Regions from separate parts of the Formosa agariphila KMM 3901 genome, predicted to be linked through region 1. Evidence: riboswitches for the same ligand, from Rfam matches in the RefSeq annotation. Region 1 holds a riboswitch; the other holds the start of a gene.
The links. Region 1 has a riboswitch for S-adenosylmethionine ahead of BN863_RS01800 (O-acetylhomoserine aminocarboxypropyltransferase/cysteine synthase family protein). Riboswitches for the same ligand answer to the same signal wherever they lie in the genome.
Positions count from the first base shown of each region.

Region 2: it holds a riboswitch for S-adenosylmethionine, as region 1 does, so the genes downstream of both, BN863_RS08045 (Na+/H+ antiporter NhaC family protein) here and BN863_RS01800 (O-acetylhomoserine aminocarboxypropyltransferase/cysteine synthase family protein) in region 1, are expected to answer to the same signal.

Region 1 is NZ_HG315671.1:431,917-448,463, forward strand. Features, by position in the region: gene argH (argininosuccinate lyase) at 1-1,075, shown strand, start outside; gene azu (azurin) at 1,098-1,649, shown strand; gene leuB (3-isopropylmalate dehydrogenase) at 1,735-2,853, opposite strand; gene leuD (3-isopropylmalate dehydratase small subunit) at 2,916-3,500, opposite strand; gene leuC (3-isopropylmalate dehydratase large subunit) at 3,501-4,883, opposite strand; gene BN863_RS01790 (2-isopropylmalate synthase) at 4,944-6,119, opposite strand; gene BN863_RS01795 (hypothetical protein) at 6,268-7,815, shown strand; SAM riboswitch class I at 7,909-8,032, shown strand; gene BN863_RS01800 (O-acetylhomoserine aminocarboxypropyltransferase/cysteine synthase family protein) at 8,153-9,436, shown strand; gene thrA (bifunctional aspartate kinase/homoserine dehydrogenase I) at 9,489-12,890, shown strand; gene BN863_RS01810 (trans-sulfuration enzyme family protein) at 12,895-14,061, shown strand; gene BN863_RS01815 (RrF2 family transcriptional regulator) at 14,088-14,495, shown strand; gene BN863_RS01820 (phosphoadenosine phosphosulfate reductase domain-containing protein) at 14,606-15,232, shown strand; gene BN863_RS01825 (HEPN domain-containing protein) at 15,246-16,547, shown strand, end outside.
Region 2 is NZ_HG315671.1:1,848,889-1,865,435, forward strand. Features, by position in the region: gene BN863_RS08005 (GreA/GreB family elongation factor) at 47-421, shown strand; gene BN863_RS18895 (hypothetical protein) at 735-869, shown strand; gene BN863_RS08010 (carboxypeptidase-like regulatory domain-containing protein) at 985-2,163, shown strand; gene BN863_RS08015 (alpha/beta hydrolase) at 2,424-3,233, shown strand; gene BN863_RS08020 (hypothetical protein) at 3,429-4,088, shown strand; gene BN863_RS08025 (hypothetical protein) at 4,327-4,521, shown strand; gene BN863_RS08030 (NAD-dependent succinate-semialdehyde dehydrogenase) at 4,665-6,032, opposite strand; gene BN863_RS08035 (acetolactate synthase large subunit) at 6,038-7,708, opposite strand; gene BN863_RS08040 (DUF302 domain-containing protein) at 7,730-8,662, opposite strand; gene BN863_RS08045 (Na+/H+ antiporter NhaC family protein) at 8,788-10,092, opposite strand; SAM-I-IV-variant riboswitch at 10,137-10,234, opposite strand; gene BN863_RS08050 (hypothetical protein) at 10,338-12,062, opposite strand; gene BN863_RS08055 (DUF4249 domain-containing protein) at 12,050-13,252, opposite strand; gene BN863_RS08060 (TonB-dependent receptor) at 13,252-16,029, opposite strand; gene BN863_RS08065 (hypothetical protein) at 16,036-16,547, opposite strand, start outside.

The DNA of each region.
Region 1 (16,547 bases):
AATAGAAGACGGTACATTTGTTATTGAAGAAAGTTTTGAAGATGTGCATTCTAAAATAGAATTTGAACTGACAAAAACTTTAGGCGATGTTGGTAAAAAAATACATACTGCACGTTCTAGAAACGATCAAGTTTTAGTGGCGCTTCAATTGTATTTTAAAGAAGAATTAAAAACTATTCAGGATAAAACGAAAACGTTTTTCGATACTCTAATTGGATTGGCCGAAACTCATAAAGATGCTTTATTACCCGGCTATACACATTTACAAGTGGCAATGCCGTCGTCTTTTGGTGTTTGGTTTTCTGCTTACGCAGAGTTGTTAATCGATGATGTGTATATGTTACAAGCTGCTCAAAAAGTAGCCGATCAGAATCCGTTAGGTTCTGCTGCAGGTTATGGAAGTTCGTTCCCAATAGATCGTGAATTAACGACTAAAGAAATGGGCTTTTCAACCTTAAAATATAATGTGGTGGCCGCGCAAATGAGCCGTGGAAAAAGTGAACGTACCATTGCAGCTTCATTAGGAAGTTTAGCAAATACGCTGTCACGTTTCGCCATGGATATTTGCTTGTATAATAGTCAGAATTTTGGTTTTATAGCCTTCCCAGACGAGCTAACAACGGGAAGTAGTATTATGCCACATAAAAAGAATCCTGATGTGTTTGAATTGATTCGTGGAAAGAGTAATAAGATACAAGCACTTCAAACCGAAATGGTGTTAATCACGAATAACTTGCCTAGTGGATACCATCGTGATTATCAATTATTAAAAGAGAATATGATTCAGGCTCTTGAAGATATGAAAGATATTCTAGACATTTTTAATTTCTCTATTGCTCAAGTTAAGGTGAAAGATATCGATTTACACGACGAGAAATATAAGTTCTTATTTACTGTAGATAATATCAATACTTTGGTGGTAGAAGGGATGTCGTTTAGAGATGCTTATAAAAAAATTGGAGGAGAAGTAGAGGCGGGAACTTATGTGCCATACGATTCTAAAAAACACACCCATTTAGGAAGCATCCATAATTTGGGATTAGATAAAATAAGTCTTAAATTTCCGAAACTTTAAAACAAACTTTAAAAGCGAAATTATGAAATATTTAAAATTAACAGTATTGATGTTAAGTTCTACATTCTTAATGAATTGTGGAGGAAAAGAAGAAAAGAAAAAAAGCTTTTCTTACGATACAGAAGTTGAAGCACCAGCAACACCAGCAGTTGCAACAACACCTGAAACAACCACAGCAGATACAGCCGAGGCAACAGATGGTGTAGTAGAAATTATGCTTCATGGAGACGATAAAATGACTTTTAATTTAAAAGAAATTAAAGTTAAAGCAGGTCAGAAAGTGAAATTAACTTTAATGCATACAGGAAAAATGCCAAAGAATGTAATGGGACATAATTTTGTGCTTCTTAATAAAGGCGTAGAGCTATCTACCTTTGCTTCTAAAGCAGCTTCTGCAGCAGATCATGAATATGTACCAGAAGGTTCTGAAGATGTTATTGTCTACACTAAATTACTTGGTGGTGGAGAATCTGATGTAATTGAGTTCGATGCTCCAGAAGCTGGAACTTACGATTTCTTATGTAGTTTCCCAGGACATTACGCTTTAATGAAAGGTAAATTTATTGTTGAGTAAATTCAATTTATAAACATAGTAAAATTAAAAAGCGTCTTAGTATTTAAACTAAGACGCTTTTTTAATTATTAAACTTTGCTGTAAGTTATATTATTGTTGATTGTCCTAAGTGAATATTAGAAAAATTATGATTAGAATCTGTAGGATTACTAATAAAATCAGCAATGAAATCTCCAACCTTAGTTGTTGTAATATTGTCGTATTTAGTATTTAAATCTGGAGTTGTAATATGTAGCGCTAAAGATTTATCTACAGCCGTTCTAATTAAATCAGCTTCATCGTTTAAATCGAAATGATCTAATAGCATAGCAGCCGATAAAATAGAAGCAATAGGGTTTGCAATACCTTTGTTTGTAGCTTGTGGATAAGATCCGTGAATAGGCTCGAACATCGCATATTTATCTCCTACAGAAGCAGAAGCTAATAATCCGATAGATCCACCAATAACACTAGCTTCGTCACTAATAATATCTCCAAACATATTCTCAGTTAAAATAACATCAAATTGTTTTGGGTTTAAAATCATTTGCATTGCAGCGTTGTCTACAAATAAGAAATCTAATTCTATATCTTTATAGTTTGTGGCAACTTCTTTAACCACTTTACGCCATAAACGAGACGATTCTAATACGTTTGCTTTATCAATTAAAGTTAGTTTCTTTCTACGTGACTGAGCAGCTTTAAATGCTAAATGTGCAATACGTTCTATTTCATTACGTGAGTATTCACATAAATCTGAAGCTGTATTTCCGTCTTCACTTAGTTCTTTCTTTCCGAAATAAATACCTCCCGTAAGTTCGCGATAAATACTAATGTCGGTACCCTTAATAATATCCTTTTTTAAAGGCGATTTACTTAAAAGAGCATCGTAAGCTTTTACAGGTCTTATGTTTGCAAATAAACCTAAAGACTTTCTTAACGCTAATAAACCTTGCTCTGGACGTACTTTTGCAGAAGGATCATTATCGTATTTAGGGTCACCAATCGCACCAAATAATAAAGCATCGCTATTTTTACAAAGCTCTAAAGTTGCTTCTGGTAATGGGTCACCAGTTTCGTCTATAGCAACAGCACCAACTGGAGCATATTTAAAATTAAAAGAATGATCGAATTCTAAAGCTATGGCTTTAAGAACTTTTATAGATTGTGCAGTGACTTCTGGTCCAATTCCGTCTCCTGCTAATACTGCTATGTTTAGTTTCATAAGAATTATTTTTTAGTTTGCTGTAAAAGCAGAACTAATTGGTAATGGTTGCAAGTTAATATTTAGGCTTTGTTTTCGAAAGCTAAAATATCTTCTTTTTTACTTAATAAATAGTCAATATCATCGTAACCATTTATTAGGCAGGTTTTTTTGTAAGGATCAATATCGAAAGACTCCTTAAAATCTGTATCTTTTATAGAAATGATTTGTGTTTCTAAATTTACACTAATTATTGTTTCAGGGTCTGCTGTAATGTGATTAAATAATTCTTTTAAAAACGCTGGCGAAACCTGCACAGGAAGAATACCATTATTTAAGGCATTTCCTTTAAAAATATCGGCAAAGAAACTAGAAACAACAACTTTAAATCCGTAATCGGCTATGGCCCAAGCGGCATGCTCACGACTAGAACCACAACCAAAATTATCGCCGGCTACAAGGATACTTCCCATGTAGGTGGTGTCGTTTAAAGGAAAGTCTTCGTTTAAGTCTCCGTTTTTATTAAATCTCCAATCTCTAAATACATTATCTCCAAAACCTTCTCTGTCTGTAGCTTTTAAGAAACGTGCAGGAATAATTTGATCAGTATCTATGTTTTCTATGTCTAATGGAATGGCTCTAGACTGAAATGTTGTAAACTTTTCCATTTAGTTTAATTGTTTTGTAATGTCAATAATTTTTCCTTCTATAGCTGTTGCTGCAGCTACTAATGGACTTGCTAAAATTGTTCTGGCACCTTGACCTTGTCTACCTTCAAAATTTCTATTGGAAGTAGAAACGCAATATTCGTTTTGCGGAATTTTATCGTCGTTCATGGCTAAACATGCAGAACAACCTGGTTGGCGAAGTTCGAAACCTGCATCTGTAAAGATGTCTTTAAGTCCTTCTTCAATAATTTGTGCTTCCACTAATTTACTTCCTGGAACTAGCCATGCGGTAACATTTGGGGCTTTTTGTTTGCCTTTTATATAATTAGCAGCTACTCTAAAATCTTCAATTCTAGAGTTGGTACAGCTACCAATAAAGACAAAATTAATTGGTTTGTTTATAAGAGATTCGCCTTTTTTGAAATTCATATATTTTAATGACTTTTCAAATGAAGCATCGTTAAGTGTAGGGATGTTTTCAGATACTTTTATCCCCATACCTGGGTTTGTTCCATAAGTAACCATAGGTTCAATATCTTCTGCATCGAAGACATATTCTTTATCGAATACAGCACCTTCATCAGTAGGTAAGGTTTTCCAATAGGCAACTTTATTTTCAAATTCTTCACCTTTTGGTGCGAATTCACGGCCTTCAACATAATCGAAAGTCGTTTGGTCTGGTGCAATCATTCCACCACGAGCGCCCATTTCAATACTCATATTACAAACCGTCATACGGCCTTCCATACTCATATTTTCAAAAACATCTCCGGCATATTCACAGAAATATCCTGTACCAGCATTTGTTCCTAATTTTGCAATAATATATAAAATAACGTCTTTAGGAAGTACGCCATTTTTTAATGTTCCATTTACAGAAACGCGTAAACTTTTAGGTTTAGTTAAAAGTAAACATTGACTAGCAAAAACTTGAGCAACCTGACTTGTACCGATTCCAAAAGCAATAGTACCAAATGCACCATGTGTAGAGGTATGACTATCTCCACATACGATTGTCATCCCAGGTTGTGTGATACCTAATTCGGGAGACATAACATGGACTATTCCATTATATTTGTGACCTAATTCAAAAAGTGTGATTCCGTTGTCGGCGCAGTTTTGTGACAGCTGCTCAAGCTGATGTCTAGATAATTTATCTTGTATTGGTAAATGTTGATTTGTTGTTGGTGTATTGTGGTCTGCTGTGGCCACAATTTGGTTGGGTCTAAATACAGGAATGTCTCTGTCTTTTAACTCATTAAAAGCTTGAGGACTTGTTACTTCATGTATTAAATGCTTATCGATGTACAAGATTTGTGGCCCATTTTCTATGGCGTCTACAACATGCGCATCCCAAACTTTATCGAATAATGTTTTTTTCATTTTTTAAGTTTTTGCTATTTCAAATGTATATTAATCTAAAATAGACTTCAGGCTTATTTTTTAAGCTGAAATAATTTGACTGTAAATACTACTACCTTCAATGATTTGATGAATATCAGAATCATTTATTTCTTTTTTTACATCTGCAAAATCTAAGAAACTTGCGTAAACGACATCTAACTGTAATTTTGTTAACTCGTAACCTACATTTTTAGCTCTATACGCTAAAGCAGCTCTACCACTTCTAGCGGTTAAAACAATTGCAGATTCTGTAACTCCAACATCTTTAGGGTCTATAATTTCGTACGTTTCACGATTTTTAATTACACCATCTTGGTGAATTCCAGAACTGTGTGCAAAAGCATTAGCTCCAACAATAGCCTTGTTTGGCTGGGTGTAAATACCCATATGTTCTGAAACCATTTGGCTTGTGCTATATAATAAAGATGTATTAATGTTTGTGTCTAAATTTAAAGTAGGATGCTGTTTTAAAATCATTACAACTTCTTCTAAAGCAGTGTTTCCTGCACGCTCACCAATACCATTAATAGTACATTCTATTTGTCTTGCACCATTAATTACACCTTCTATAGAGTTTGCTGTTGCTAAACCTAAATCGTTGTGGCAGTGGCAAGATAAAATGGCTTTTTCTATACCTTTAACGTTTTCCATTAAGTACTTAATTTTAGCACCATATTCGTTTGGTAAGCAATACCCCGTAGTATCTGGAATGTTTAAAACCGTTGCTCCAGCTGCAATTACAGCTTCGCATACTCTTGCTAAATAGTCGTTGTCTGTTCGTCCTGCATCTTCAGCATAAAACTCTACATCTTCTGTAAATGTTTTAGCATAACGAACGGCTCTTACAGCACGCTCGATGATAGCATCGCGATTAGAGTTGAATTTAAATTTTATATGAGAATCAGATGTTCCAATTCCTGTGTGAATTCTAGATTTTTTTGCATAACGCAACGCTTCACCAGCAACTTTAATATCATTTTCTACAGACCTTGTCAGACCACAAACCGTTGCATTCTTTACGATTTTTGAAATGGCTTCAACCGAAGCAAAATCTCCAGGACTTGACACCGGGAAGCCCGCTTCAATAACGTCAACTCCCAGCGTGTCAAGTCTTTCAGCAATGATTAATTTTTGCTCTTTGTTTAACTTGCAACCAGGGACTTGTTCGCCATCGCGTAACGTTGTGTCAAATATTTGAATGTTAGAATGTGACATATATCTAAATTTAATTTCTTTATTGTTCTACGAATTTATATTATACTTTTGTTAAACAATACCTCATAATGGTGCTTTTACGATGTTTAAAAGCATTTTTGTATATGTAAATAATTGAAATTCAATAAGTTAGAACTATTTTTATTTGATGATAAAAGACCAAAAAGATAATTTATTTTTATTAGTAAAGTCTCTAACTAAGTCCGAAAAGCGACAGTTTAAACTTTATGTAGGAAGACTAGGTGTAAATAACGATTCAAAATTTTTGAACCTTTTTAATATCTTAGATAAGTTATCTGTCTACGACGAAGATTTTATTTTAAAAAACGGTGACGTTAAAAAACAACAGTTGGCAAATGTAAAAGCGCATTTGTACAAGCAAATTCTAATTAGTTTAAAGTTAAACCCTTCGCACCAAAATATTAGGTCTCAAATTCGTGAGCAATTAGATTTTGCTTCAATTTTATATCACAAAGGGTTATATAAACAAAGTTTAAAAATTCTGGATAAATCGAAAGATTTAGCCATTCAGAATGAAGAGAAAAACTTGGCTTTCGAGATTGTAGAATTCGAGAAGTTAATAGAATCTCAGTATATTACACGTAGTATAGGAGGACGTGCAGACGAACTTACAATTCAGGCAAAAGAACTTAGTGCATTAAATGTTGTAGCTAGTAAATTATCTAATTTGTCACTTCAGTTATATGGTTTGTTTTTAAAAACAGGTTATGTTAAAAATGAAGATGAAGGCGAACAAGTAGCTTCTTATTTTTACAAAAGATTACCAAAATACGATATTAAGAATCTAGGATTTCGCGAAAAATTATGGCTATACAATGCGTATTTGTGGTTTAGTTTTTTAACTCAAGATTTTAAAAACTGTTACAGGTATGCTTCTAAATGGGTGGAATTATTTTACGATAATCCAAACATGATTAATCTAAATCCGGTTTTCTTTTTAAAGGGAAAAAACTATTTATTAGAAGCGTTATTCTTTGTTAGAAGTCGAGATAAATTTGAAGAAGCTCTTATCCGTTTAGAAAAAACAGTGAGCGATAAAACATTTTTAAGAGATGAAAACGTTGAAGCTTTGGCGTTTTTATATTTGAATTTAAATAAAGTGAATTTACATTTTATAGATGGTTCTTTTGAAGAAGGCTTAAAATTGATTCCTAAAATTGAAGCCGATTTAAAGAAGTATTCAAATAGAATAGACGAACATCACACCATGATTTTCTATTACAAATTTGCGAGTTTGTATTTTGGGGCGGGAGACAATAAAAAGTGTATTACGTATCTCGATAAAATTATTTCTAACAAAAGTTTGTCCATGCGTGAAGACTTATTGTGCTTCTCTAGAGTCTTAAATTTAGTAGCACATTACGAGGCTGGACTGGATTATCATATAGAAACATTATTACGTAGTACATATAAGTTTTTAATCAAGATGAACGATTTACATGAAGTTCAAAAAGAGATGATAAAATTTATAAAAGGCTTGCAAGACGTGTATCCGCAGGATATTAAAAAAGCTTTTATGAAGTTACGAGATACGTTAAAAACCTACGAAGATCACCCGTATGAAAAACGTGCATTCTTATATTTAGACATTATTTCTTGGTTGGAAAGTAAGATTGAAAACAAGCCTGTAGGTCAGATTATTAAAGATAAATATTTGGCGAATAACAAGAGCTAAAAAAGATAATTTCATAAAAATGTTCTAAATAATTTGGAAAATCAACTTTTCTAACTGAATATTTGTACTCACAAAGTTCAATTACATATTGAAATGTTATCAAGAAAGGTGGAGGGATTAGACCCGCTGAAACCTTAGCAACCCTTTAACTTATAAAGAAGGTGCTAAATTCTACTTAAAAACCGATTCATTTATCGGGGATTTAGATAGATAACTAAACGAAATTGCTAGCAGTAATTTTAATTTTTCTTTTTAACATTTTTCTATTAGGTATGCCTTAAAAATTAGGGTGCATTTGGCTTTTAGTTTTAATTTATTAACTCAAAAAGAAAGAAAAATGAGTACACAAAAATTCGCAACACAAGCGTTGCACGCAGGACACGATGTTACAAAAAATGGAGGAACACGTGCGGTGCCAATTTATCAAACTTCATCTTATGTGTTTAACGATTCAGACCATGCAGCAAACTTATTTGCGCTGGCAGAACCAGGTTACATTTACACACGATTAAACAACCCTACTAACGATATTTTAGAGCAGCGTCTAGCAGCAATCGAAGGCGGTATTGCAGCAGTTGTTACTGCTTCTGGAACGGCGGCGATTTCTACAGCTTTATTAACATTATTAAAAGCTGGAGATCATATTGTAGCATCTAGTAGTTTGTATGGCGGAACCTACAATTTATTGGCTGTTACTTTACCAAGACACGGTATTACAACCACATTTGTAGACCCTTCTGAGGCTGAAAATTTTCAAGCTGCAGTACAAGATAATACACGAGCTGTATTTATTGAATCTTTAGGGAATCCGAAATTAGATGTTTTAGATATTGAAGCTATTGCCAAAGTATCTAAAGCGAATGATATTCCTTTAATTGTAGATAATACAGTGGCTTCTCCAGCCTTATTAAATCCAATTCAATACGGTGCAAATCTTGTTATTCACTCGTTAACAAAATACATTAACGGAAACGGCACAAGTTTAGGAGGTGTTATTGTCGATGCTGGAACATTTAATTGGGCAAACGGAAAATTCCCTGAATTTACAGAACCATCTGCAGGATATCACGGGTTAGTATATAGCGAGGTTTTAAAAGAAGCCGCGTTTATTGCTAAAGTTAGAATTGAGGGCTTACGTGACTATGGTAGTGCTTTAAGTCCGTTTAACGCCTTTCAAATTATTCAAGGGTTAGAAACTTTAGAATTACGTATTAAAAAACATAGTGAAAATGCTTTGGCTTTAGCACAATGGTTGGAAACACAAGACGAAATTGCTTGGGTAAATTATCCAGGTTTAGAAAGTAGTAAATATAAAGCTTTAGCAGATAAATACCTTCCAAAAGGCCAAAGCGGTATGGTAACATTTGGGCATAAAGGTGGTTTTGATGCTGCTAAAATTATAGCCGATAAAACTCAAATATTCTCACTTTTAGCAAATATTGGAGATACCAAATCATTAATCATTCACCCTTCAAGTACCACGCATCAGCAGTTAGATGATGCGGCTCAAGCAGCTTCTGGAGTGACTAAAGATTTAGTGCGTTTATCTGTAGGAATAGAGGATTTAGAAGATCTAAAATCTGATTTAAAACAAGCCTTCGAAGCTGTTAAAAACGCCTAACAGTTTCTTTTAAATTAAGCCCTTTTAACTCGAAGCTTTTATATATTGCGACATGAAAAATTTACAATTTATTTCTCTAGATTCCTACCAAACCATCAGTGGTGCAGTCTTACCTATTCAATTGTCTTACGAAGTGTTTGGGCAACCCCTACACGAAGCGCCAATTGTTTTAGTAAATCATGCACTAACCGGAAACAGTAACGTTGCTGGTGAAGGCGGCTGGTGGAGTGATCTTATTGGTGATAATAAAATTATAGATACTAAGAAATTTACGGTCCTGTCGTTTAATATTCCAGGTAATGGATATGACGGATTTGTTATCGAGAATTATAAAGATTTCGTAGCTCGCGATATGGCAAATATCTTTTTAAAAGGGCTTGAATTATTAAAAATAGATTCGGTTTTTGCTATGGTTGGAGGCTCTTTAGGTGGTGGTATTGCCTGGGAAATGGCTGTTATTCATCCTACGTTAGCCGAGAATTTAATTGTGGTGGCAACCGACTGGAAATCTACAGATTGGTTAATTGCAAACTGTCAAATTCAGGAGCAGTTTTTAATGAACTCTAATAACCCTGTTCACGATGCGCGTATGCATGCCATGTTGTGTTATAGAACACCAAAATCGTTTAAAGAACGCTTTCATAGAAGTAAGAATGAAGATTTAGAAATCTTTAATGTCGAGAGTTGGTTATTGCATCACGGAAACAAATTACAAGAGCGTTTTCAGCTTTCAGCATATAAATTAATGAATCAATTGTTACGTACTATTGATGTCACTAAAGGGCGACCTGAAGATGTAAATGTTTTGGATATTATAGAATCTAATATTGCAATCGTTGGTGTGGATTCTGATTTGTTTTTTACAGCTGAAGAGAATCGTGAAACACAAAAAAAATTAGCACTTACACATCCAAATGTAACGTATAACGAAATTCATTCCGATCACGGTCATGATGCATTTTTAATTGAATTTGAACAATTAGAAACCATTGTAGAAGGCATATTTAAACCGGAATTGAAAAATAAACGTTTAAAAGTCTTGAAGTTTGGAGGGAAATCTCTCGCCAATGGAGAAGGCCTAGAAACGGTTCTTAATATTATAGAAAATAAAGTTAAGAACGATGAAAAAATAGCAGTTGTACTTTCGGCTAGAGGCTCGTCTACAGACCAGTTGGAAAATATCCTTAAGAAGGCTAAAAATGATGAGTCTTATAAAAAAGATTTAGAAACCTTTAAAGCCTATCAAATTGAACCTTGTCCGGAAATCGATTTCTCTGAAGAGTTTTCAGTTCTAGATAAAGTGTTCGGTGGTGTAAAGTTATTAGGAGATTACAGTAAGAAAATTAAAGATGAAGTTTTAGCTCAAGGTGAATTATTATCGGTTAAATTAGTAGCAGAATTACTCAATAAACGCGGTGTTAATGCCCATGCAACAGATTCTAGATTACTTATTAAAACAGATGATACTTATGGTAATGCACAGCCAAATACCAAAGTGTCTAAAGAGAATGTTTTAAAGCATTTTAAAAAATATAATGGAGATACGGTAAATATTATAACAGGATTTATCGCCTCTAATCAAGATAATAAAACAACGACTTTAGGTCGAAACGGAAGTAATTATTCGGCAGCACTTTTAGCTAATTTCTTAGATGCTGAAGAATTGCAGAATTATACACACGTAAACGGAATTTATACGGCAAATCCAGACTTGGTTCCAGATGCCAAAAAGATTGAAGAATTATCGTTTGCAGAGGCGAACGAGTTGGCTAATTTTGGTGCAACGGTTTTACATGCCAAAACGATTATTCCGTTATTAGAGAAAAATATCTCACTCCGTATTTTAAATACTTTTAATAGCGGCGACCAAGGAACTTTAATAACAGCTAAAACAGCTTCTAAAGGCATTCGTTCATTATCGGTTTTAGATAATGTGGCGTTAATTAATTTAGAAGGCCGCGGTTTATTAGGAAAAGTAGGTGTCGATGCGCGTGTGTTTAAAACATTAAGTGCAAACGATATTAGTGTAAGTATTATTTCGCAAGGCTCGTCTGAACGTGGATTAGGATTGGTGGTCGATGCCGATAAAGCATCGCAAGCTGTAATTGCTTTAGAGCGTGAGTTTGAAACCGATTTTTATGTTCAAGATGTTAATAGAATTGGAATTATAGATGATGTTGCTGTAATTTCAATTGTAGGTCAAGATTTAAGTACGTTCCACAAACCGTTTAATGCACTGATTAAAAATCAGATTGTTCCGTTGCTTTTCAACAATACCATTACAGGTGAAAACGTGAGTTTGGTGGTTAGAAAATCACAACTTCATAAAGCTTTAAATGTGATTCATGGAGAGATTTTTGGAATATCTAAAAAAATAAACTTGGCTATTTTTGGTCATGGATTAGTAGGTGGAACATTAATCGATCAGATTATTGCTTCGGCTAAAGATATTGAAAAACGTAAAGGCATAAAATTGAATATTTTTGCGATTGCAAATTCAAGACAAGTGCTGTTAAATAGAAAAGGGATAAGTGCTAATTGGAAAGCCGACTTGCAAGAAAACGGAAAAGATTTTACGTTCGAAGGTTTAGTGGCATATACCAAAAAGCATCATTTAGAAAACTTAATTGCAATTGATAACACAGCGAGTGCAACTTTTGTCTCTAATTATATTCCGTTAGTAGAGCATGGTTTCGACCTTGTTTCATCTAATAAAATAGCAAATACAGTCGATTTTAAATTCTATAGTGAATTGAGACAAGTCTTGGCTAAAAATCAGAAAAACTATCTTTACGAAACTAATGTTGGAGCAGGGTTACCGTTAATCGATACGATTAAGCTCTTGCATTTATCTGGAGAAAATATTACTAAAATTAGAGGTGTGTTCTCAGGGTCGTTAAGTTATTTATTTAATAATTATTCGCTTAAAAACGAACCATTCTCAAAGGTACTACAAGAAGCCGTAGACCAAGGATTTACAGAGCCTGATCCAAGAGAAGACCTATGTGGGAACGATGTTGCTAGAAAATTATTAATTTTGGCAAGAGAATTGGACTTACATAACGAAATTACTGATGTTGATATTCAGAATTTAATTCCTGAAGATTTACGACGTATAGATAAAGAAGCCTTTTTAAAATCGTTTACAGAAATGGACGATTTATATCAAAGCATTAAAGACCAACAAAAATCAGGTCATGTTTTAAGATATATAGGTGATTTACACGGTGATTTAGCCGATGAAAAAGGTGCTAAATTAGAAGTAAAATTAGTATCTGTTCCAGAAAGCTCACCATTAGGATCTTTAAAAGGATCCGATTCAATTTTCGAAATTTACACAGAGTCTTATGGCGATCAGCCCGTAGTGATTCAGGGCGCAGGTGCAGGAGCAGCAGTTACCGCTCGTGGTGTATTTGGAGATATTTTAAGATTAACAGAAAAAAACACGTATTAGTACCATGAAAGATAATCATTTCGAAACAGAAGCTATTAGAACACAAACAGAGCGTTCTCAGTTTTTAGAACATTCAACACCTTTATATTTAAGTTCAAGCTTTGTTTTTGAAGATGCCGAGGATATGCGTGCATCATTTACAGAAGAAAAAGAACGTAATATTTACAGCCGTTTTACAAATCCAAATACATCAGAGTTTATAGATAAAGTTTGTAAAATGGAAGGTGCCGAAAGTGGTTATGCATTTGCTACGGGAATGTCTGCCGTGTTTTCAACTTTTGCAGCGCTTTTAAACAGTGGCGATCATATTGTGTCGGCAAGTTCTGTGTTTGGTTCTACACATGCGCTGTTTACTAAATTTCTTCCGAAGTGGAATATAGAAACATCATACTTTAATGTCAATGATGTCGATAAAATTGAAAGCCTAATTACTCCAAATACAAAAATCTTATATGCAGAGAGTCCAACAAACCCTGCTGTAGATATTATAGATTTAGAAGTTTTAGGTGCTATTGCAAAAAAACATAACATCTTATTGGTGATAGATAATTGTTTCGCCACACCGTATTTACAAAACCCAATAGAATTTGGAGCAGACATCGTTATTCATTCTGCTACAAAATTAATGGATGGTCAAGGTCGTGTTTTAGGAGGCGTTGCTGTAGGTCGTGCCGATTTAATTCGCGAAATCTATTTGTTTTCAAGAAATACAGGTCCAGCGCTATCTCCATTCAATGCATGGGTGTTGTCTAAAAGTTTAGAAACCTTAGCGGTTCGTGTAGATAAACATTGCGATAATGCATTAAAAGTTGCCGAATTTTTAGAAGGGCATGATAATGTAACACTTGTAAAATATCCGTTTTTAAAGTCGCATCCACAATACGACATTGCTAAAAAACAAATGAAACAAGGTGGTAATATTATCGCGTTCGAAGTTAAAGGCGGTGTAGAAGGTGGTCGTGCATTCTTAAACAAAATTAAAGTATTGTCCTTATCGGCAAACCTTGGAGATACACGTACTATTGTAACACATCCGGCATCTACAACACATAGTAAACTAAGTACCGAAGACAGATTAGAAACAGGTATTACAGACGGTTTAGTTCGTATTTCTGTGGGATTAGAGCATACAGATGATATTATTAAGGATTTAAAACAGGCTTTAGATTAAGTTTTAAAAATCAGTATATTTGCATCATGCTTTCAAAGAAAACCAAATACGGTCTAAAGGCCTTACTATTTTTAGCGCGTCAAGAAAATAATACGCCAGTACAAATCAGTATGATTTCTAAGAGTGAAAATATTTCACAAAAATTCTTGGAAAGCATACTGTTAACCCTTCGGAAAATAGGCGTTTTAGGTTCTAAGAAAGGAAAAAACGGTGGGTATTATTTGCTAAAAGCTCCAGAAGACATAAAAATGTCTTTGGTAATGAGAACCCTTGAAGGGCCAATTGCCATGGTGCCATGTGTAAGTTTAAATTTCTACGAAAAGTGCGACGATTGCCCAGATGAGACCCTTTGCGGCGTGCATACTTTAATGGCAGAAGTGCGTGACAAAACACTAGACATCTTCAATAATAAGTCGTTAGCCGATTTAGTTTAACATTATTTTTTTAAAATTAGTTTGCATATGTTGGGAACAACATATACATTTGTCAAATAACCTACTAAATCGATAGGATTAACAGATGTAGTTAAGTTAAAGAAGAAATTATGTTGGATAGTACAATAGATATTTCGTATTGGAATAAGGAATTAAGACACAAAACCCCTCAAGAGATAATTGATTGGGCTTTGGCGTTAACAGATAAGAAAATAGTTACTACAAGCTTTGGAGTATATTCTGCAGTGTTGTTAAGTACTATTTCAAAACAAGATAACGACATTAAAGTAGTGTGGTGTGATACGCTTTTTAATACACCAGAAACGTATGACCATGCAGAAAATCTAATTGAGACGTACAACTTAAATGTTCAAAAATATGAGCCTTTGTTGAGTAAATCGGTAGTTGAAACAACAATAGGAATCCCAGACGTAACCAGTCCAAAACATGCCGAATTTACAGAGATTGTAAAGCTAGAGCCATTTAGTAGAGCTCTAGCCGAACAAGCTCCAGAACTTTGGTTTACAAATATCCGTGTAAGACAAACTGAATACAGAAAGTCTAAAGATATTTTAAGCTGGAGTAAAGATGGTGTTTTAAAAGTGAGTCCATTTTACTATTGGTCAGACGAAGATTTAGATGCGTATATCGTAGAACAAAATCTTCCTAAAAACCAATTTTATTTTGACCCAACAAAAGCCTTACAAAATAGAGAGTGTGGAATCCACTTTCAATAAATGAAAAAGAATCATGCAAAGTTTTAGATCAGAAATAGAGAACCCAGTTGTAGAACAGGATATAATTGAATTAGAAAAAAAGATTCGATTATTTAATGAAGGTAGTATAACCGACGAAAGTTTTAGAAGTTTACGTTTAGCTCGTGGTATATATGGGCAACGTCAACCAGGCGTTCAAATGATACGTATAAAATTACCTTACGGAAAAGTGACTTCTAATCAGTTATTAAGAATTTCTGATGTTTCGGATCGTTTTTCTACAGGGAGATTACATATTACAACACGTCAGGATATTCAAATTCACTACGTAAGTATTGATGATACTCCAGAACTTTGGTCTCAATTAGAACAAGACGATGTAACCTTGCGTGAAGCTTGTGGTAATACCGTAAGAAATGTAACCGCTAGCGAAACTGCAGGAATCGATGTAAATGAACCTTTCGATGTGACGCCATATGCGCATGCGGCTTTCCAATTCTTTTTACGTAATCCTATTTGTCAAGAAATGGGTCGTAAATTTAAAATGTCGTTTTCGTCTTCAGATGCAGATACAGCTTTAAGTTATATTCATGATTTAGGATTTATTCCGAAGATAAAAGATGGAGAACGCGGGTTTAGAGTCTTACTTGGAGGTGGTTTAGGATCTCAACCAAGAAGTGCAGATTTAATTTATGAGTTCTTACCAACCTATAAAGTTATTCCTTTAATAGAAAGTGTATTACGTATTTTTGATCGTCATGGTGAACGTGCTAGACGAATGAAAGCACGTATGAAATTCTTAATAAAAGATGAAGGTTTAGAAAAATTCTTAGAATTAGTTGAAGCTGAACAAAAAGCATTATCTAATCAAGAAGTACACATCGAAGTAAAAGATGAAGCTATAAAGTTAAGCAATGTTGCTATCCCTGAAGTGCATATAGAAGATGAGGATGCTTACAATAGTTGGAGAGCTTTAAATGTAATCCCTCAGAAACAAGACGGATTATATGCTATAGGAATTAAAGTGAAATTAGGTGATTTTTATACTGATAAAGCAAGAAAACTTGCCGCTTTAATTAAAGACTATGCAGCCGATGAGTTACGTTTTTCATTAAGACAAAACATTTTAATTCGTCACGTAAAAGAAGAGTTATTACCATTCTTCTATCAAGAATTAAAGGCTTTAGATTTTGTAGCAACAGGATATAATGCAACTACAGATATTACGGCATGCCCAGGAACAGATACCTGTAATTTAGGTATTGCAAGTAGTACAGGAATGGCAGATGAGTTAGAGAAAGTTTTATATTCAGAATATCCACAATACATTAACAAC
Region 2 (16,547 bases), 1.4 Mb from region 1:
AGTCAGAACGACATGGTATGAGGAAGGCGATTCAAAAAAAAATATTATGTCAGAAAATGTAATTTTAACCACAGGAATTTACGATATGATAAAAGATCATATCCGAAGAAAAAAAGTAAGCAAACAAGAAGAAGCACTTTTACTTTTAGAATTAAAAAACGCCAAACAAGTCCTTAGACGCGACTTACCAAATAATGTTGTTACGGTAAACCGACGTGTAAAAATTAAAGACCATACAGATAATAAAGAAAAAGAATACATGTTTGTGGCAACCACCAAAACAAATAATAAAAAAGGAAAATTATCTATTTTATGCGATGTTGCGGTGGCCACTATTGGTAGACAAGTAGGCGATATTATACATTGGCCTTTTAAGGATGGAGAACGAAAATTAGAGATTCTAATGGTTGAAACAATTTAACCATCCACACAATAGAAAAAGAGTCTTTGCTAACCTAAGTAAAGGCTCTTTTTGTATTTTAATGTAAATCTTACCAATCCTATTGTTTTGGAACAAAGATTATTTGTTAGCGAAAGTCAAGTAGGTGAGAAACTAAAAAAAAGAAATATTGATTTTAAACCTAATGATAATTTGCTGAGTGTGTTTTTGCAGCTCATCTAAGTTCATGAATCTGAACGAATTTTAAACTTCTTATGGATGATAATTAGAAAATCACTTATATATTCGTAATACAGAAATCCTTCAGTAAAAATATGCGTCTCTTAATTTATACTTGCTTAATACTCGTGTCTCAAATGGGATACGAGTATTAAAAGTTTCTGAAGTTGCTTCGGCTCATGAGCTTATGAATGTATTATTTGGAGACCATGACGATTTAATGGTGAGTAACGTAACCCTATGGAACTAAGTCAATAGACGTGTAGAAATTATATTTAAAAAAAACTAAAACAAACCTCGTCTGCAGGTATCAAGATTTTAATAAAAAAAGTTTTAAAAAAGTACTGTAATAGCACATTCATAATATGAAAACATTAATTACATCCCTTTTTGTTTGCTTGGCTTATACCTGTTTTTCGCAATCGAAGACCTTAGTTATTCTTGACCAAGCGTCTAAAGCACCTATAGATTTGGTACAAGTATATTACCCTGGTTTAGATATTGGAAGCATTTCTAATGCAGACGGTAAACTTAAACTACCTTTATTAGAACATGACATTGTGATTTCGCATATAAACTATATTGAACAGACCATGCCTTTTAATCGTTTTAAGGAGAACGACACTATATATCTAAATCCTAAAAACAATCAATTAGACGAAGTTGTTATTTATAACTTAAATTTAAAACAGAAGTTTAAAGACATTTTAGAACACAGTTATTTAAAAAAATACGCCACCGACAAGGTAATACACAGCAGCACATACAAAGAAACGTTTAGTGTAAACGATTCGTTATCAAGGATTTTTCAGGCACAGTTAGATTGGTTTAGTAAAAATTCACTGTTTAAATCGAATAGCCCAATAGACAAACAAAATATAATCAATTTAGAATCGGTAGATTATTCTAAAATAAAAACGCTTGATAGTTCTATAGCCACTACAAAAGCAGCATACGTAGAGAATAAAATATTCTTTCAGTTTATGCATTTAAATTTACTTTTAGAGCTACTCATTAATTTAACCGAAGATTATGAAATCGAAACTATAGAGCATAACAAACATACCAATACAGTATATTTTAATGCCGCTTTAAAGCAAAATGGTGAGCTGATTTACACGCATGATAAGAGTTTAATTGTTTTCGATAAAGATTATAAAGCTATAAAACAGTTAAAGTTTAATATGGTTTATAACACCGATTTTGAAGATGATATTTCAAGGATTAATAATATACCCTACAAAAAGAAAACGGACTATCATAGTATGGAACTTTCTTTTCATACGTTAAAAAACGGAAAATACTCTATAAGCTACTATATTTCAAAACTTAATGCCGTTATTGTTACAGAACACAATACCGATTATATTGTTTCTGAACAAAGTTTATTCGTTACTAAAAGTCGAGTAGGTGAGAAACTTAAAAATGGAAATATTGATTTTTATACACCTCTTTTTGAAAATATACCTAAAAGCTTAAATACTAATGATGTGAAAATATTATTAACCACTACTGAAAAAGATTTTTTAAATAAGTCGTTGTAGCTAAATATGACTTTAACAAACACATCCCGGAAATAAAAGGCTGGTACTGAAATTTATACAGGTTTAAAATCCATATTCTATTGTAGTTAAAGTATAATTTGTTATAAATCAGATTACAGATATTTAAAATTGCGTATTTTAGTTTTTATAATTATCTACATGTGCTGTTTGTGTGTTGGTTTTTATTCGTTGCATTGTCTTGACGAACACTAGCACAATTGGGTATTTAAACTGTTGCTAATTATTAAAAATCTATAGCTATGAAAAAAATATTAGTCTTATTGTGTCTTACTATTTTTTCCTTTGGCTGTAAAAATAAAGGGATTGTATATAATGATCCTATTCCAGAACACGACAGTTTAACTATAAGCTCCTCATATGTTAACGAAGACCGTGTTATTAATGTTTGGACACCACCAAACTACGATATGTCTACAGACCGTTTTCCTGTGCTATATATGCCAGACGGTGGGATTAAAGAAGATTTTCCGCATATAGCAAATACGTTAGCAAAACTCATAGCTGCACAACAGATTCCACCATATATTTTAGTGGGTATTGAGAATACAAACAGAAGAAAAGATCTTTCTGGCCCTACAGACGTTGAATACGACTTAACCATTGTACCTCATCCTGGAGGTTCAAATAACTTTAGAGGCTTTATTAAAAATGAGCTCTTTACAGAAATAAATAAAAGATATCGTACACAAGACAAACGCGCTATTATTGGAGAGTCTGCCGCAGGAATTTTTGTGATTGAAACCTTTCTTTTAGATAATGCTATGTTTGATTATTATATCGCTATGGATCCTGCCTTATGGTATAATGAGCAGTATTTGGTTAAAAATTTTGAATCCTTGGCAAAAGACGATTACGGACAACAAAAGAAACTGTGGTTTGCTGGATCTGATGCTGTAGACATTGCGCAGCATACGAAAGCGCTTAATGAAACATTAAAACAATTGGATTTAGGATTGCAATGGAAATACTCAGATGAGCCTAACGAGCAACATAACACGATTTTTAGAGCTACTAAAGAAAAAGCTATGATATGGGCGTTGAATGAATAAATACAGTAGTATATCAAATTTAAAATGCATTCATACATTATGAAAGGTTAGCGTCTGTAACCTGAAACTAAAGGTGTTTAAATTAAAAAGTTTCACTAGTCTTATCAATTCATCCTTGTTAAATGACGATTGAGAATCTTAAACTTCTAAAAGCAGTAGAATAATCGGAAATTTGAACTGATAAATTTAATACACATGGAAGAAACGATTAAGATTTTAATCTACATACACGCTTTTTTAGGTGGTATAGGATTAATTACTGGAGTTTGGAGTGTTTTAGTTAAGAAAGGAAGTCTGATGCATAAAAAGATGGGAAAAATATTCTCAATAGGAATGATAGGCAGTACTCTGATTTCTATACCAATCTCTTGGTTGCCTAATCATGAAAATCTTTTTTTATTTTTAATTGGTTTATTTACAATATATCTTGTTTTGGCAGGAAATAGAGCGTTAACGTTTAAGACTAAAGACAAAGCAGATTGGATTGATAAACTTATTTCTGGAAGTATGTGTTTCTTCTCGTTTGTTATGATCAGTATTGGAACTTACGGCTTAATTCGGGGCAATTCGCTTAGCGTGTTATATCTGTTTTTTGGAGGTTTCGGTTTGTTATTATCAATTAAAGATTTCATCTTTTACAATACCCCAAAACGATTTAAACAAGCTTGGCTAATATCTCATATTGGTAAAATGATTGGTGCTTTAATTGCATCGATTACGGCTTTTATAATTGCTGGTTTAGGCATCGGACATATAATCGCTTGGACTGTACCTACAATTCTAGGCAGTATTTATATTATATATTGGAAACGAAAAGTCCGTAGTAAAAGAGTTGTAAAGCGCACTTTAAACTAACCTATTAAATCGCTTTGTAACATGGTAATAAATAGTATTATTTATATTTAAGTAACATTGGGTAATCTATTTAAAAACAAACGAGTAGTTAAAAGATATGGAAAGTAATTCAATATATGCATGTAAGATTGAAAAGTCGAAAATTAATAACAATTATACGGTCTGATTACCCGAGCAACCAGATTATGTGCTTGTCGAGGAATTATGTGATACGTATAGATTACATCAAGGCACGGTTTTGGAAAAGCTCTTTAAAACTGCAGCGCGAGATAAAAACTTAGATGTTTCTGAAGTTTACTTTCAGCCTGAAGGCGATGTATTTGTGTCGTATACCCGTGATTATGACGTAGCAGTAAAAATGAGTGCTGTTTTAAACACACTCATTTCAAATGATGATTATCTAACGTTTGTTATCAGTCAAACGTGTTCTTAATAACACCTAATTACATTGTATTAATACTTTACTTTTTTGCATTACCTAAAAAAGTAACATAAACGACTTAGCATTAAGCTGTTTAACCGCTCTATTATTACAGGACGATAAGTCGTTTATGTTCTGCTTGTATATTATAAGTCTTAATCTACCCAAATGGTTTTGGTATTCACAAACTCTTTAATGCCGTAACCAGAAAGCTCACGACCGAATCCACTGGTTTTTATACCACCAAAAGGGAGTCTTGGGTCGGATGCCACTAGCTTATTTACAAAACAACTTCCTGCTTCTAATTGTAAGGCTATTGTTTCACCTTTCTTCTTGTCGCTTGTAATCACACCTGCACCTAAACCAAACTTAGAGGTATTGGCTAATGCAATAGCATGTGCTTCATCTTTAGCACGGATTACAGACGCTACCGGTCCGAATAACTCTTCGGTAAATGCTTCCATACCATCTTCTAAATCCGCTAAAATAGTAGCAGGGTAGTAGGCTCCTTTCTGTTTAGGGATTTCACCACCTAAAATTAATTTACCACCTTGAGCGATGGTTTTTTTAACTTGTTCATGCAATTCATCTCGTAAATCCAAACGGGCTAAAGGACCGTAATATGTATTTTCATTTGTAGGTTCTCCCATTTTGGCGCCCTCCATTTTCTCTTTATATAACTTTAAAAAATCATCGTATATTTTATCTAAAACAATAATACGTTTCGCAGCGATACAAGTTTGTCCGTTATTTTGTAAACGTCCAAGTGTTGCTAATTCTACAGCCTCTTCCAAGTCGGCATCGTCTAAAACAATATAGGCATCATTTCCGCCCAATTCTAATACCGTTTTCTTTAAGTTTTTACCAGCTATGGAAGCAACAGATTGCCCTGCAGGACCACTACCTGTTAGCGTTACGGCTACAATGTGTTTATGTTCAATAACAGCTTCAATAGCATCTGATTCTACATTTAAATTAGAAAAAATGCCTTTTGGGAACCCTGCCTTAATAATAGCAGCTTCAATAGCAAAAGCACACCCTTGCACATTAGAAGCATGCTTTAAAACTCCTGTGTTTCCCGCCATAAGCGCAGGTGCTAAAAACCGAATAGCTTGATAGAATGGGAAATTCCAAGGCATAACAGCCAATACAACACCTAGAGGTTGAAAGGTCACATAACTTTTTTCGGCTTCTGTATCTACTGAAGTGTCTGCTAATAAATCTTTAGTATTGTCTGCGTAATACCGACACACCCACGCACATTTTTCAACCTCTTTTCTGGATTGAGCAATAGTTTTTCCCATTTCTGAAGTCGCTATTTGGGCATAATGTTCAGTGTTCGTTTCAAATTCCTCTGCCAGTTTATGCATTAATTGTGCACGCTCATCTAAAGAAGTTTGTTTCCAAGTTAAATAGACTTGATGCGCGTCTTCAATTTTAGACATCGTTTCAGATGTGGTTAAACGCTCATATTCCGCTATTTTTTCTTCAGTTGCAGGGTTTATTGAAATTGATGTATTCATGGTGTTTAAGATTTTAATTGTTCTGAAAATTCTTTAATAAGTACATTTAAGATTTCATGATTTAACGAATAATCGATAGCTAAATCGATAACGTGAATGCCTTTAGCATGTAATGCGTTGTTTAATGCTGTTTTAAATGCGGCTACCGAATCTGGTTTGTATCCAACAGCACCAAAACTTTCAGCTAATTTAACAAAATCTGGGTTGGTATATTCCAATCCGTATCTAGGAAAACCTTCGTCTTCTTGTTTCCACTCAATCATGCCATACCCATTATCATTTAAAATAATAACTACAAGATCTAATTTTAGTCGAGAGGCGGTTTCAAGTTCTTGAACATTCATCATAAAGCCACCGTCTCCATTTATAGAAATCACCTTTTTATCAGGTTTTAATGCTTTAACCATCATTGCCGACGGCAAACCAGCGCCCATAGTCGCTAAGGCATTATCTAAAATTAATGTGTTTTGTTTATAGGCTTTGTAATTTCTAGCAAACCACAATTTATACATCCCATTATCTAAAGTTACGATACCGTCTTGCGGTAAGGTTTCGCGTACTATTTTTACTAAACGTTGAGGAAGTATAGGAAAACGGTTATCGTCTTCGTAGGTCGTTAAGTGCTTACACACATTATCTTTAACCCGAAGGAAAAACGTATTATCCCAAGACTTTGCGACTGGTTTTAAAGCTTCTGTAAGCTGATTAACACTGCTAGCAATATCTCCTATAATATTTAAATGAGGGAAATACAGCTGATCTATTTCTGCGGCAAAATAATTAACATGAATCACCTTTTGGTTGCGTTCTGCTTCCATTATAAATGGAGGCTTTTCTATGGTATCATGCCCTATATTTAATATTAAATCCGCTTGATTCACGGCTTCATGCAGAAAATCGTCGTTAGACAATGCAGCAGTTCCTAAATATAACTCATGACGTTCATCAATTATACCTTTTCCCATTTGTGTATTAAAAAACGGAATTTCTAATGTATCTACAAATTCAGTAAGTGCTTTACTCGTACGGTTCCTATTAGCCCCAGCTCCAATAAGTACTAAAGGTTTGGACGCTGATTTTATTAGAGACACAGCTTGTTGTATCGCTTTTAAATCGGCTATAGGTTTTCTGTCGTTTACAACATCAAACACTCTGAGTTCGTCTAACTCTTCTTGAGCGATATCTTCCGGTAGTTCAATATGTACTGCACCTGGACGTTCTTCTTGCGATAAGCGAAACGCTTCCCGAACCATGGAAGGGATATGATTGGCATGTGTAACTTGCTTGGTATATTTGGTTAAGGGTTGCATCATTTCTACGACATCTAGGATTTGAAACTTCCCTTGCTTGCTTTTTTTAATCGGTTTCTGCCCTGTAATCATAAGCATGGGCATCGCACCTAATTGTGCATAGGCTGCAGGCGTCATTAAATTTGTTGCGCCTGGTCCTAAAGTCGATAAACACACCCCTGGTTTCCCGGTAAGACGGCCATAAGTAGCTGCCATAAACCCGGCACCTTGTTCGTGCCGGGTAAGTATGAATTTAATCTGTTCTGATTTCCTGATGGATTCTAGAATATCTAAGTTTTCTTCTCCTGGAAGTCCAAAAATATATTCGACTCCTTCATGTTCTAATGCTTTGACAAAGACATCTGAGGCTTTCATTTTAGTGTTCATAATGGTATGTTTTAGTAACTATTATGATTCTGAAGCTCCTGAATTTGCTATGTTTTCTAAGGCCTGAGAAATGGTTTCTAAAGTGTCATCATTATCATCTACATCATGACGTTCTGCTAAATAAAATGGGTCATTATAGATAATATGCACTTTACCCTCAGCATCTTGATATACTAACATTTTTTGAGGTAAATCTAAAGCCATGGTTCTAGATTCATTCATTAAAGGTGTTCCTAAAACGGGATTTCCGAATATAATAAGTTTTGCTGGCATTAACTCCATACCAATACTTTCGGCATTGGCTTGATGGTCTAATTCTGCCATGATGCTTATTGGCTCTAGATTATTTAAGGTGTTAATGATGTTGTTATAAGTGGTATCAAAATCATTTGAACTAGCAACAGAGACAATACCTTTTGAACCTTCATTTTCTATAGGATTAAGAACAACAGCCTCACCGGTTGCAGACTCTACAATATTCGCTAGAGCATTTTCAATCATTTCGGTAGACGATACTGTTCCTAAACTGTGTCTGTTGATGATATAATCTACAGAATTATAAGTTACAACTGTATGATTATCTTCATCTGTATAGACGCTAATACGTTGCGGAAGATCTAAACCCGCCTGAATATTATCTTGCATAAGTGGTGTCCCTAAAGCTGGGTTTCCAAAATACACGGTTCTTGTATAATCTAGACTTAAACCCGCGTTTTGAGCATTTGCAGAATGATTCACTTCAGCAACAATTCCAATATTATCATTGGCATTTAAAGTCGCAGTAATCGCATTATATATGTTGGTGGGGTCTTCATTAGTTTCTGAATACCCAATTCCGGCTGTTTCAGGAGTGTCGTTATCGGGGATTTGTGTCGATTTATCATCGTCGCTATCGCAAGATGTAATTAGTAATAGTGCACTAAAAAATATGGATGTAAGTGTTAATGTTTTCATGGTATCTATTTTTAATTACACGCAATGTAAGGAAGCTTGTATTTAATTATTAGCACTATCACTGATAAAATTGACGTGATAACGCACCATGTTCTTGAGGTGTTCTAATACTTATAATTCAGGAACTAAGATGCTCTTAATGGCTTGAAACAGATAAAAGCTACTGTGTAAAATAGTAAAAAGACCAAGTACCACGTATTGCTCACCAAGTCTAAGTAATTTAAACCTTGATTAGAAAAACTAAGAATCATTAATACTTGAGCACCATAGGGCAATACCCCTTGAGAAATACATGAAAAAATATCTAAAATAGAGGCAGTTCGTTTATTATCTAATTGATATTCGTCGTTAATGGTTTTACTAATCGGACCAGCAATAATGATGGATACTGTATTATTAGCAATGGCCAAATTGATGGCACTGACTAAGGTGGCGATTCCAAATTGTGCCGATGTTTTGTTTTTTATGCGTTTTTTAATATTGACTAAAATATAATCGATACCACCATGCTTTTCAACTAATGCAGCTAAACCTCCAGTAAGTAGCGATAATAGGAATATCTCGGTCATGTTTGTAAATCCGGTATAGGTGATATTAGTGGCTTCAAGCAATGTAAAATCGCCATACATTAAACCTAGAACCCCTGCAGATACACTGCCTAAAAGCAAGGTTACAAACACATTAACACCTACTATTGAAAGTATAATTACAAGTATGTAAGGCACTATTTTTATAATGGTGTAACTCTGAACAAGCAATGTTGTATTGTCATCAGATTTTAAGTCCAAACCTTGAAAAATTAAAACGGCAATAGTTAGTAATGCAGCAGGTAACGCGATTTTGATATTCTGTTTGAATTTATCACTCATTTTACAACCTAAAGATTGTGTTGCTGCAATGGTGGTGTCGGAAATCATAGATAAGTTATCACCAAACATACTGCCTCCTAATAATGCTCCACACAGTATGGCTAAATCGGCATTACTCTTTTCTGCAACACTAACTACAATAGGTGCTAGCGCGACGATAGATCCCACGGAAGTTCCTGTAGACACCGATAAAAAACCAGCAATAATAAAAATACCGACATAAATATATTGAATCGCTATATAGTCTAATCCTAGATTTACAATAGCATCTACACTACCAGTTGCTTTAGCAATGGCTGCAAACGCACCAGCGAGTAAATAGATTAAACACATGGTTAAAATCTTATAATCGCCACACCCTTTTAAAAGTGTTTTTATTTTAGAATCTATTGATTGTCTAAAGAGCAGAAAGGCTGCAATAATTCCTATAATTACGGCTATAGGAGAGGGTAAAGCGTAAAAATCGTCTTTATAAATACCAACGCCTAAAAATGTAAATACAAATACGAATAGCGGTATTAATGCTGAAAATTTAGGAGTTCCGGAGTTACTGTTTGCCATTATAATTAATTTTAAGAGACTATAGTAGCAAATAAGTAGAAAGATGAGTTAACATGTGTTCCAAGTAATTGGCTTATCTATTTAGCACCTTGCTCGTTATTGCAGGTTGCTATCTCTTGTCTTGAGATTCTTGATAATTATTTTAAGGGCGCAAAAGTATTTGTTTTAATCAGAAATACAGCTTTAAAATCTGTTAATTTTTTTAATGAATCAATCAGGTGAATAAAAAGAAAACTATGTAATTATTAGTCTTTAACATCTATAGTCTTTTTTATAACCACATGTTTTCCTGAAAGCGTGAAGCCTTCTAACACTATTTCGTAAGTTCCTGTTACACTTGAAGTGTAAAATTCGATATTTTTGGAATTAGTATCCATTACTAATTTAGGCAGCCATAAGAGTTGTTTTCTATAATCTGGAATTCTATTAAAAGCGGTTAGTTCTGTATCGTATTTTGGTGAATAAAAAAGTTTAGAATTAAGTGGAGCATCAAGATTGAGGTATATTTTATTATCAGCGTTACCTTCTAATACAAAATCTCCATTTTTTGTTTTAATATCTATAATTCCATAATAAACACTAGGACCATAAAAATAAGTGTCGCTTAAAATACTTATGCGTTCTATATTTCTAGCATCGTAATTCATAATATCTTCATTATTCTGAATTAATATACCATCAAAAAGCACCAAAGGATCGTAACCAGAATAATAACTTGTTTGGTCTTCAAGTACTTTAAATTTAAGGGAGCCTTTGCTTTTTCGAATAGCTCCAGATTGAATGATTTCGACAAAAGTTTCTTTTAAAGTTGGGAATCTCTTGTAATCATCTAATACGTATTCAACATCTGGCTCAACATAAAACAAAGAAGAAGGTAGCCTATTTATTATACTATCTTTTTTAGAGTTAAAATATGCATTCTCTATTTGGGTATATTTACTTGTAGTTGTTAACCAATCTTTTAAATTTGGATTTAAATACACAGATTCAAAGCGAAGATTAGTAAAATCGTAAACTTCTGGATTATCTAAAACAATTTTGTATTCACTGTTCGTTGTTTTATCTATAACTTGTATTAATACATCTGTGCTCGTATAATTCTCAGATAGACTAAAATAAAAGCGACCTGAATTGTTTGTTTTTACATTCTTTAATATAAACTCTTTACCTGGAATAGAAAGAGAAACAACAGCATTTCTTACCAAAGAATCATTCGATTTATTTTTAACAGTCCCTGATATAATTTCTCCTCTTAATTCAGGTAATGTATTAGAACTATCAATTAATTTTATAATATTTTCACCTTCAACTGTTGAGTTGTTTTTAATTTCTAATGGGGATATTTTTCTTACCGATAAAGCATAATTTCCATTGTATAAATCTACGTTGTTCGTTGTTAAACGAATAGAAGATAAACGCCTAGGTTTTAAACTTTCCGAATTAGTTTCTATTGTAATACCTGTAGGTTCTATTGGTTTAGAATTTACAGCGCTATTTTTAGATTTTGAAATAGCTATAGATTTGGTGTCTTGTATATTAGAATGTTTTAAAAATGGATTTATAATATAGACATCACTAATAAAAACAGCATCTTCATTTTTCATCCATTTTGTATACGCAATGAGTTTGTATTGTCCTGTTTCAATATCAGCAGGAATAAAATAGTCGCCAGACCCGAGCCCCTCATCTAGTTTTAATTTATGGTTAAAAAGGAAGTCTCCATCTTGTCCAATTAATTCTACATATCCAATCTTACTTATACTACTTGGTTTATTGTTTTCAATTAAACTGTAAAAGTTATAATATAAGGTTTCACCAACCAAAAATGTATTCGCATTATGACTTAGATGTACTGTTTCTCTAGGAATTGCATCTAATGTATTAACGTTGACTTGCCCGTAAACAAGAATATTTAAAAAGCACAATAGTATTGTAACTTTTATAGTTTTATGTTTTATTAATCTTCCCAAAATTCTGGTTTTATACTGGTTCCAAATACTGAACAATCCATACAGTTTCGCTTTGCAACGGTGTAAATCGTCGAATCATCGGGATGATCGTATACTGTATATTGACTTGATAAATAATTATATAATTGAAGAGACTGATTGTCGTCGTCGTCGGTTTCAGATTTGTCAAAGGTTTGTGCATCGCAATCAATGATATATGGAGGAATATCAATGCCGATATCTTTATAATTGAAAAATATTCTTTTAGAATCTACTGTAGACACATCAAAATATCCTATAACCTTTTTGTTTTCATTTGTAGTAGAACTAATATTTCCTTGAATAAATCCAGGTTGATTATCTAATAAAACACTATCGTCACCTTGAAGTTCTTTTAAAATCCTGTAAAAATTATAAGCATTTGCAGATTGCACATACTGCCTAACTAAAATACTATATCTGTTTTTAAAAACACTATAATTGTTATGACTTGTAAAACGAATAGGAAAACTTACAATTTGATCGCCTGTAACCACATCTTTATTTGCTAAAATAATTCCTGAATAATTTGTTGGATAACATATTTCTTGCATTTCGGGATTTGGAAAAATAGAGACATCATAATGTATTGTACCATCGAACCCCTCTATAACATTTATTAACTTGCTATCCATACCTGTGTAGTAAGGTGCAATTAGCTTGTATGTTTCGTCGTATTCATATCTAAAAAATTGTGCATCGCCTAAATTGTTGTTAGTATCTACAAAAATTTGCACACCATAATCGTCTCCTAAATTTACTAATTCGGGATACAAATTATCTATAGAAGCTTCACTTGGTAAAAGCTCTTCTGTAGAGACATATTGTGTGCCGTCGGTAGTATTTATTATTAACTGATAGGTGACATCTTTTAAAGCTTGAAACTCTAAATTGGATACATACACACCGTTACCAGTATCTTGAAAAACATACTCGTTGTTTTTGCTATCTAATATTTTGACATCGGCATTTTCTTCTACAATAACATCACTACTTTCAAGCCTAAACGTTCTAGAAAGTTTTATTTCGTGCTTTTTAAACTCATTTGTAAAAGTAGCTTCAACTACTAATGCATCTTGAAAATCTTCGGTTTTTAATTCTATTTGTTCTGTGCAATTAAGCATAGAAAAACCTAAGATGACAAGAGATAATATGATAAATTTATGTGTCATTAAAACTTGAAATTATATGTTATTGTTGGAATTGGCACTGAAAATATAGAAGATTGATAGGCTTCAATTTGTCCGCCTTCATTTACAAAGAAAACAGAGTATGGATTATTTCGTCCTAATACATTATAGATGGAAATATTGATGAAACTGTGTGCTAGTTTTTCATTTTTATGATTTCCTTCAATGTTTAATCCCACATCTAGTCTAAAATAATCTGGTACTCTAAATTTATTTCTATCACTATACAGTACATTTTCTGTACCTGTAAATTCATATTTCCCAATAGGGTAGGTAACAGGTCTCCCTGACTGGTAATTGAAGTTAAAAGAGACACTATAACGTTCTGTAATTCTATAATTAGTAACTAAATTTAAATCGTGTGGCCTATCTTGATTAGCCGCGTAATATTCACCTCCATTAACTTGATTTGTTAAAAATTCACTATCCAGTTTTATTAAGGTTCTCGAATAAGAATATCCTAACCAACCATTTAATCGGCCTAAACTCTTTCTAAGAAGGAATTCAACCCCATAAGCTTTTCCTTCTCCAGTTAATAATTCTGTTTCTATATTATTGTTTAAAACCAGTTCTGCTCCAGTTTTAAAATCAAGAAGATTCTTCATTTTCTTGTAATAACTTTCAAGACTAATTTCGTAATCACTGTTTTCAAAGTTTTTAAATAAACCAATCGATACTTGTTGCGCTTTTTCAGGCTTTAAATTAGGATCTGATAGTTTCCATGAATCTACAGGAGATGCTGTAGTGTTTGTAGAAAGCAAGTGTGAATATTGAATAGTTGTGCTGTAACCTGCCTTTAAAGACAGATTATCATCAAGGAAATATCTACCAGAAAAACGGAATTCTGGACCGCCATATGTTTGTATAACTTCGTTATTATTGTATTGTTTTGTTTCTGTAATTGTTTCTTCACTTATCGGCAAACTTGGATCGTAATAATTTTGATCTTTAGGGCCTAAAGATAAATAAGTGGAAAATCGTAACCCTAGATCGAATGATAGCTTATCGTTGACTTCAAATAAATCTGAAATAAACAATGCCGATTCTAATCCTTTCTCTTTACCAATACTTTCTTGTCTTATTACAGATTCTGCACCTAAAGGTTCTATAGAACCTGGCTGAATTTTATATAGCTTACTGCTTAAACCATATTCAATTTTATGCTTTTTATTTAGGTTGTATTTTGCCTTTAATTTTAACTGACTTTCATTTATAGTATAACCATAATCGAAATTAGTGTTAAATGCACCATCGTATAAAATATTATAGCTATACTGACTTGTTGCAAATTGGGTTTCTAGACTGTTTTTCTCATTAAATTTGTGATCCCATTTTATAGATCCAATCAAGTTTCCATAGCTGTAAATAGAATCTGAGGAAATACTAAATTCATCTTTACTAAAATATGCAGTGGCCTGAATGTTGTTGTTGTCGTTAATCTTATGTTCGTATTTTAAAGCAGCATCATAAAAAGACGCATTACTGTTTTTTATCGATTTGTCTTTTAATTGATTTAATATCCAATCAGAATATGTTGCTCTTCCACCAATCATTAAAGCGCTTTTTCCTTTAACAATAGGAGTTTCAATAGCTAAATTAGCAGTAACCGGACCAATGCTTCCTTCGCCAGAAAATTCATTCTTATTAATGTCTTTGGTAGAAATATCGATTACAGAAGATAATCTTCCTCCAAATTCCGAAGGAATTGTTCCTTTATAAATTTCTACATTCCCAGAAATAAAAGGATTTATAGCAGAAAATACACCAAAGAAATGTGATGGATTATATATTACAGCATCATCAAAAAGAATTAAATTCTGATCTGCTTTTCCTCCTCTAACATTATAGCCAAGTGCACCTTCACCAGCACTTTTAACACCTGGCATAGTAGTCGCTACCTTTAAAATATCCCGTTCCCCTAAAACCAAAGGAATAGTTTTAATGCTTTCAACATCTATTTTTGTAACACCAGAAACCACTCTTTTAATATTCTCATCTCTGTTAGACTGTATAAGAACTTCTTCTAGTTGCTCTAAATTTTCATTAAGGTCAAAACTAAAAGTACCATCTCCGTACACAATAATTTGCTTTTGAATTTTTCCATGTGATAGCGAAGATGTTTCTAAAATGTGAAATCCAGAAGGAAGCTCTAAACTGTAGTAACCATTTGCATCGGTAGTTGTATTTACATTTTTATCTTTAACGTAAACGGATAGATTTTCTATTCCTTTTCCTGTATTAAAGTCTTCTACATTTCCAGAAATAGTATACTTATTTTTTAAAGCTTGGTCGTTTTCTTTACCTATTGAATATACTCGGCTATCTAATTCATTATAGTGTGTTGTATATTGTTTTTGTAACACAGGTGCTGTAATGGCGTCTTCAGTAACTTCTGAGATTACTTCGGTTTTAGTATCGTCTTCAGAAAAATAATTAAGCGGTAATTCTTCTCTAATATTATTGTTTTTTGTTAAGATGATATTACGATCTATAATAGTGTAATTAATAGGAGTGTCTTCTAAAATACCGTATATAATTTCTTCTTTAGTTGCACCGGTAAACGTTTTTGATATTAATGTGTCGCCAAACCAAGCTTCATCAAAGTAAAAAACGAAATCTATCTTTTTTTCTAATTGCAGTAGCGCATCTATATGCGTAACATTTTCAAAAACTATGGATGTTTTTCTATCAGATTGACTAAATCCAAATTGCACTATCAATAAAAGTAAAAATGCTAAAAATATTTGTCTTGAATTCATACTATTTTAAGCATTAATATTATCTAAGGTGAATAAAATTGTTTTAAAGAACTGTTCTCTATTTATTCTATAAAGGTTTTTATTTTCTTTATAAAAAGATTGAATTAATTTCTTTTGTGAATTAAAAATAGATGTAAGGTCTTTTATATTATTTATCTGATAGTAAGTATCGTCTTTTTGCAGAAAGTAATTTTCTTTAGAATTGAATGTGTAATAAACTTTGAGTTGGTCAATTACTTCATTTTTATCTTTTATGTATTTTGTAAATAGTGTATAATTTGTTCCTTTAAAACTTTCTTTAAAATATCCATTTCTGTAATAGCGCTCTAATACCTCGTGATTAGGTAAATGAATAAATTTGTCTCCAGCTAAAGTAAACTCGGCAACCAATTCAGAATTTAAACTAACATAACTTACCTTTTCATTAATTAATTCTACAATAATTAAATCATTTAATATATCATATTTAAATTCAACACCGTAATAAGGCTGTTCGCTATAAACTATAGAACCTTTTA